One region of the Janthinobacterium sp. FW305-128 genome, then DNA from elsewhere that is predicted to be linked to it. Evidence: predicted binding sites of a transcription regulator. Region 1 holds the regulator's gene; the other holds the start of a gene.

Region 1 (3,784 bases):
AACAGAATGATTTGCATAGTTCTTCTCCAGGAATATCTGACCGATTAAGCGTGGTGCAGATCGGTGTATGGCAGCAGCGCGAGGAAGCGAGCGCGCTTGATTGCGGTGTCGACTTGGCGCTGGTAGTGCGCTTTGGTACCGGTCAGGCGTGCTGGCATGATCTTGCCGTTTTCCTGGACGAAGTCTTTCAGCGTGTCGACGTCTTTGTAGTCGACTTGCTCAACGTGAGCTGCCGTGAAGCGGCAGAACTTCTTACGTTTGAACAAAGGGTTTTGCTGTTTGCGTTTTTCTTTAAGCTTGAGCTTATTTTTGTCGAACTTTTTACCGAATGCCATGTCAGGCTCCTGTATCTAAAATGCGCTAGTCAGAATTGACTGCACTAAAATCAATGATGTGAAACACCAAACTCTTGCTGTTGCGGCTCTTCCTGGCCAGGAAACCCGTGAACTGATACACCCCGCCCAAGCTTGCCTGGCTGAACCGGCCTGAAATTTCGCCAGCGGCTAGCGCGGCAACATCAAACTCGGTCAAACGGGCAATCCCTGCTTCCATCTGCTGCGAACTGTGTTGCAATACTGCATTCACAATCGGCAGCCCTGCCGGGGTATAGCGCAATATTTCGCGCTCGGCAATGATGGCGGTGACTTGTAGCTGGTTCAGCGCACGATCCTGGTCAAGAATTAAGCTGCTGCTGCGGCTGGAGCGGCTGCTGGTGCTTCGGTGCGGTGGCTTTTGGCCGCGTCTTCGCGTTGTACCGATTTCATCATCGGCGAAGGAGCTGTTTCAGCTTTCTTCATTTTAACGGTCAGGTGACGCAACACGGCATCATTGAATTTGAATGCTGTTTCCAACTCGACCAGGGTCTCGTTGTCGCATTCGATGTTCAGGCAGATGTAGTGTGCTTTAGGCAGCTTTTGGATCGAGTAAGCCATTTGACGGCGGCCCCAATCTTCCACGCGGTGAACCGAACCGCCGCGGGTGGTTACGCTGGCTTTGTAGCGTTCGATCATCGCGGGCACTTGCTCGCTTTGGTCCGGATGGACGATAAAGACTATTTCATAATGACGCATGCAAACTCCTTCAGGTCGGATTGATAATCGCCCACCCCGGCGTCAAGACGGGTGTGGGAAGGTCAGCCGAAGATTATAACCGCCTTTTGCAAACGTTTCAATCATTGCTTGCGCCAGTGCCCGAAAAGCCCGCGGACCACCGTGCTTTTCGACCGGGAACAAGTATTTCTTGCGAAATTCGCCGAAAACACGGAAATCCCCTTGCATAGTGGGCGATACTGTACAAAAATACAGACTGTTCATATAGACAGCATTTTAGTATGCACCCACCGCTCATGATCAAGCTGACAGCACGACAAGAACAAATCCTGAACCTGATCAAGGACGCGATTGAAAACACGGGCTTTCCTCCCACCCGTGCCGAAATTGCCAATGAACTGGGTTTCAAATCGGCCAATGCGGCCGAGGAGCATTTGCAGGCCCTGGCCCGCAAGGGCGCGATCGAGATTTCGCCCGGCACCTCGCGCGGCATCCGCCTGATCGGCGCGGCAGCTGAAGCGCCGCCATCGAAAGTGCCGGCGGCGCTGCTGATGTCGCTGCCCCTGATCGGCAGGGTGGCCGCCGGTTCGCCCATCCTTGCCCAGGAAAACCTGGAAGCGAGCTACAACGTGGACCCCGCCCTGTTTTCGGCCAAGCCCGACTTCCTGCTGAAGGTGCGCGGCTGGTCCATGCGCGACGCCGGCATCATGGATGGCGATTTACTGGCCGTCAAAAAGGTCGACAGCGCCAAGAATGGCCAGATCGTCGTGGCCCGCATCGGCGACGAAGTCACGGTCAAGCGCTACAAGAAGACGGGTTCCGTCATCGAACTGCTGCCGGAAAACCCCGACTTCAAGGTCATCACCGTGTCGCCGGAAGATGAATTTGCCCTGGAAGGCCTGGCCGTCGGACTCATGCGCAGCTGGCATTAAGTTGCCTGCCGGGGTCAGACCCGCCGGGTTTGACCCCAGTTTTTAGTTGCGGCCCCTTCTCATGCCTGACACCTAAGTTCTGACACCTAAGTTTCCGTCATCGAACTGCTGCCGAAAGATGAATTCGCCCTGGAAGGCCTGGCTGTGGGACTGATGCGCAACTGGCATTAAACGACTGCACGAACAAAGGGCCGCAACAGCATGACTGTTGCGGCCCTTTTCATTTGTCCGACGACTTATACATCGAGTGCTTGGCGGAAATCCTCAAGCAGATCCACCTCATCCTCGATACCGACGGAGACGCGGATCAGCGATTCGGCGATGCCCATGCTGGCGCGGCGCTCGGCGCCCATCTCATAGAAGATCGTGTGGGCGACGGGAATGACGAGGGTGCGCGTGTCGCCCAGGTTGCTCGCGGGAATAGCCAGATTCAAACGATTGAGGAAATCGAAGCAATCGATGCCATCCTTCAATTCAAAGCTGAACAGCGAACCATAGCTGCGGAACAGGTCGCTCGCCAAGGCGTGCTGCGGGTGCGACGGCAAGCCCGGGTAGTGCACGGCCGCCACTCTCGGATCGGCGGCCAGCATGGTGGCCAGCGCCAGGGCGTTCGAGCAGGTGCGGTCCATGCGCAAGGCCATGGTTTCCGCGCCGACGGCGATATGGTGCGCCGCTTCCGGCCCCAGGGACGCGCCGAAGTCGCGCAAGGCCTTGGCGCGGATTTGCGCGATGCCCCACTGCGCGGGCGCCGCCTTCTTGTAGTTCTCGAAAATATTCGGATACTGCGTCCAGTCGAACACGCCCGTGTCCGTCAAGCTGCCGCCCAGCGCATTGCCGTGGCCGCCGATGGATTTCGTCAAGGCATTGACCACGAGGCCCGCGCCCACGGCTTTCGGGCGGAACAAATACGGCGTCGTCATCGTGTTGTCGACGATGTACAAGATGCCCTTTTCGCGGCACAGGTCACCGATTTTTTTCAGGTCGGCGATCTGCGTGCGCGGATTGGCGATGGTTTCCACGAACACGATGCGCGTGGCAGGCGTGATGGCGGCCGCCACGTTGGCCACCTCGGTGGCGTCGACGAAGGACACGGCGATGCCCTGCCCCGTCACCGTTTGCCACAGGCTGTTGGTATTGCCGAACAAAAAGGCCGACGAGACGACATGGTCGCCCGCGCGCAGCAGCGACTGCACCACGGCGCCGATGGCGCCCATGCCGGTGGCGAAGCACAAGGTCGCGACGCCGTCTTCCATCTTGTTGACCTTGTCTTCCAGCGCGGACACGGTGGGGTTGCCCTGGCGGCCATAGCGGAAACCGGGTTCCTTGCCCTGGAATACGGAAGCGAGCTGGCGCGCATCGGCATAACCAAACGCGACGGAAGTGTGCACGGGCTTGTGCAGCGAACCATGCTCGATGCCCTTGCGGCGGTCGTTATGCAGGATGGTGGTGGTAAAGCCGTAGTTTTTTTTATCGTTCATGATCGCGGAGCAAAAAAAGCCCGGCGCTAGCCGGGCAAGATAATTACGCTTCTGTCGTTGCCAGGTTCAGGTTCAGCTGGGAACGCGGCGTATCTTCGGGCGCTGCCGCCTTCGGATGGTGGCGCGCATATTCCAGACGGTCCAGGTATTCCTGCGACACGTCGCCCGTCACGTAGACGCCGTCGAAGCACGAGGCCTCGAAGTTGGTCAGGGCCGGGTTGACGTCGGCGATCGCCTGCTTGAGCGCGCCGATATCCTGATAGACCAGGTAGTCGGCCGTGATTTCGCGGCACACTTCTTCCGTCGTGCGGCCATAGGCGATCAG
Region 2 (3,784 bases), on a different contig from region 1:
CAGGCGGATTTTCTTGTCAAATGGCACGCGCCGCAAGCAGTCGCGGCTGGCGCGCAGGATGGCGGCGGCGTCCGCCGTGGCACTGGGCAGGGTGATGTCGCGCGTGACCGTGCTGAAATCCTCGAAGCGCAGCTTGATGCCCACCGTGCGCCCCGCCAGCGACTGCTTGTCGAGGTCGCCCGCCACGCGCGTGCACAGGCTTTCCAGCTTTTCCGACAGCGTGGCGCGGTCGCGCACCACCTGCAAGTCGCGCTCGAACGTCGTTTCGCGGCTGACGGACTTGGTTTCCCGGCTCGTCTGCACGGGCCGCTCGTCGATGCCCAGCGCCGCCTGGCGCAGCCAGCCCGTGTACAGGTCGCCGAACTGCGTGCGCAGCATGGCCATGTCGGCCCGCGCCAGCTCGCCGATGGTGATAATGCCCAGCGCTTCCAGCTTGGCCGTGGCTTTCGGGCCGATGCCATTGATCTTTTTCGCCGGCAAGGGCCAGACCCGCGTTTCCACATCCTCGGGCGACAAAATGGTGAGCCCGTCGGGCTTTTCCAGATCGGAACAGATTTTTGCCAGCAATTTGTTCGGCGCCAGGCCGATCGAGCACGACAGGCCCGTCGCCTCGAACACGGCCGCCTTCAGTCGCGCCGCCATGGCCGGCGCCTGCTCGCCGTATTCGGTCAGGTCGACATAGATTTCATCGATGCCCACGTTCTGGATGATGGGGCACAGCTGGGCCACGGCCTGCTTGAAGCGGGCCGAATACTCGCGGTAAGCCTCGAAATCGGCCGGCAGCAGGATGCTGTCGGGCGCCAGTTTCGCCGCCTTCATGATGCCCATGGCGGAAAACACGCCAAACTTGCGCGCCGCATAGGTCGACGTGGTGACGACGCCGCGCCCCACGTAGTCGCGCATGCGCGCGAATTGCCGCGTGCCGTCTTCCTGCAACAGGGGTTGCTGCAGCCGGCCGCCGCCGATGACGACGGCTTCGCCGCGCAATTCCGGATATTTCAACAGTTCCACGGAGGCGAAAAAGGCATCCATGTCCAGATGGGCTATCCAGCGGCGCGGTTCAGGCAATGTAGGGGCAGATGTGGTCAAGGACACCTCGCGGCGGAATACTGTAGTTATATACAGTATCGCTGGAAATGCCCATGGATGCAAGTTGAAACGCACGCGCTCCGCAGTTGCTTTTCTCAATAGCAAGATTACAATCCTGACACGACTATAAAAGGAGTTGCCTTGTCTACAGCACATCAAGCTTTGCGCCGCCTGGCCGTCTGCTCATCCATCCTGCTGTCCACGCTGGCGGCATCCGCGCTGGCCGCCGATGCCGCCGCCACCGCGCCGGTCGCCGCCAAGACGGCCTGGCAGGAAACGCGCCACGGCACCGTGGTTACGGACGACTACCGCTGGCTGCAAAAGAAGACCGATCCTGCCGTGATCGACTACCTGAATGCGGAAAACGCCTATACGGCGGCCGTCACGGCCCCGATCCAGCCGCTGGCCGACAAGCTGACTGCGGAAATCAAGGGACGCATGCAGGAAGTGGACCTGTCCGTGCCTGCGCGCCAGGGCAATTTCTACTATTACACGCGCACGGAAGCGGGCAAGCAGTATCCGATTCACTGCCGCCGCCCCGTCGGCACCAGCGGCGCCTACGATGCGCAGGCGCTTGAAGAAATCTTGCTGGATCAGAATCAACTGGCCGAAGGCCACAAATTTTTTGCCGTGCGCGCGTTTGCCATCAGCCCGAACGAACAATTGCTGGCCTACACCACCGACACGACGGGTTTCCGCCAGTACGCGCTGCATGTCAAGGATTTGAAGACAGGCAAGTTGCTGGGCGACAGCATGCCGCGCGTCACATCCCTGGCCTGGGCGGCCGACAACGCCACCCTGATGCTCACGCAGGAAGACGCCACCACCAAGCGCGCTGACCGCTTGTTCCGCCTGGCCTTGGGCGGCATGCCGCAGCAGGTCTATCAAGAGCCGGTAGAGCAATTCGCCATCGGCGTGAGCCGCACGCGCGACCAGCGCTACTTTGTGCTCACGGCGCGCAGCACGGATACGAGCGAAGTGCTGCTGTTGCCAACGAACAAGCCGCAAGGCAGTTTCCAGAGCGTACTGAAACGCGAAAAAGGCCACCGCTACGTCGTCGAACACCGCGACGGCCAGCTGTACATCCTGACCAACAAGGATGCGAAGAATTTCCGCGTCGTCAGCGCGCCATTGAGCACCCCGCAGCCGAAACACTGGAAACCCGTCGTGCCGCACAACAAGGATGCCGTGATCCAGTCCATCGACGTCTTCCAGGGCTATCTGGTGGTGATGGAAAAGGCGCGCGCCCTGAACCGCGCGCGCATCCTTGATTTTGCGCAAAAGAACTGGAAAACCGTGCAGTTCGACGACCCCGTCTACCTGGCCACGGCGGCCGGCACGCCGGAGTTTTCCGCCACACAATTTCGCATGTCGTACCAGTCGCCCGTCACGCCGCCCACCATCATCGATGTCGGCATGAAGGATGGACAGCGCACGGTGCTGAAGCAGCAGGAAATCGTCGGCGGCTTTGACGGCAGCCGCTACACCACGCAGCGTCTGTGGGTGACAGCGCGCGATGGCGTGCAAGTGCCGCTGTGGGTCGTCTACAAGAAGGGCGTCAAGCTCGACGGTTCCGCGCAGCTGCTGCTGTACTCGTATGGCTCGTATGGCATCTCGACGGAAGCCACTTTTTCCATCAGCCGCATCAGCCTGCTGGAACGCGGTGTCATCTATGCGCAGGCGCATATCCGCGGCGGCACCGACATGGGCGAAGCGTGGCATGAAGACGGCATGCTGATGAAGAAGAAAAACACCTTCCATGACTTCATTGACAGCGCCGACTACCTGGTGCGCGAAAAATGGACCAGTCCGAACCGCCTGATCATCCAGGGCGGCAGCGCCGGCGGCTTGCTGATGGGCGCCGTCGTCAACATGCGTCCCGAGCTGTTCCACGCCGTGCACGCGGCCGTACCATTCGTCGACGTGATGAACACCATGATGGACGCCAGCCTGCCCCTGACGACGGGCGAATACCTGGAATGGGGCGACCCGAACCAGAAGGCGGCCTACGACTACATGCTCAGCTACTCGCCCTACGACAACATCGCGCGCAAGAATTATCCCGCCATGCTGGTGACGACGGGCCTGAACGACAGCCAGGTCATGTACTGGGAACCGGCAAAATACGTGGCCAAGCTGCGCGCGTATAAAACGGACGGCAATCCCCTGCTGCTGAAAACGAATATGGGCGCCGGCCACGGCGGCGCGTCGGGCCGCTACAACGCCATCGCCGAAAACGCCTTCAATATGGCGTGGATGCTGTCGCAGTGGAACATCACGCAATAATGTGAAAAAAGCGCTTGCAGAAGGATTTTAGCCATCCTATAATAGCGCCTCTTCCAGACGTGGTGACAAACGTCGGGATGGTTTTCTGAGACAAGCAACGGGTGCTTAGCTCAGTTGGTAGAGCGGCGCCCTTACAAGGCGTAGGTCGGGAGTTCGAGCCTCTCAGCACCCACCAAATCAGAAAACTGTCCAGTGCTTCATGGATCAGCAACACAGATCATACGAGCTTGGAGTGGTAGTTCAGTTGGTTAGAATACCGGCCTGTCACGTCGGGGGTCGCGGGTTCGAGTCCCGTCCGCTCCGCCAATAAAAGAAAAGCCCTTTGGTTCCTGGAACCGAAGGGCTTTTCCCATTTCAGAAGCCAAAAACACGTCATTACCCGCTCCCCTGAACATTTTTGCGCTTTTCA

Evidence for each region. The regulator LexA, encoded in region 1, represses DNA repair genes until DNA is damaged. The targets are predictions, from matches to a motif close to ACTGTATNNNNATACAGT.
Region 2: a site for LexA is predicted at 1,109-1,126, ahead of dinB (DNA polymerase IV). Genes of this name have one in related genera too.

What each region holds. Positions count from the first base shown of each region.
Region 1 covers NZ_JACYMK010000008.1:257,057-260,840, reverse strand. The annotation lists gene rplI (50S ribosomal protein L9) at 1-17, opposite strand, end outside; gene rpsR (30S ribosomal protein S18) at 45-335, opposite strand; gene priB (primosomal replication protein N) at 361-660, opposite strand; gene rpsF (30S ribosomal protein S6) at 681-1,070, opposite strand; gene lexA (transcriptional repressor LexA) at 1,346-1,981, shown strand; gene IGS60_RS18245 (cystathionine gamma-synthase family protein) at 2,218-3,459, opposite strand; gene purF (amidophosphoribosyltransferase) at 3,503-3,784, opposite strand, start outside.
Region 2 covers NZ_JACYMK010000013.1:111,574-115,357, forward strand. The annotation lists gene dinB (DNA polymerase IV) at 1-1,089, opposite strand, end outside; gene IGS60_RS24480 (S9 family peptidase) at 1,231-3,375, shown strand; tRNA gene IGS60_RS24485 (tRNA-Val) at 3,475-3,550, shown strand; tRNA gene IGS60_RS24490 (tRNA-Asp) at 3,605-3,681, shown strand.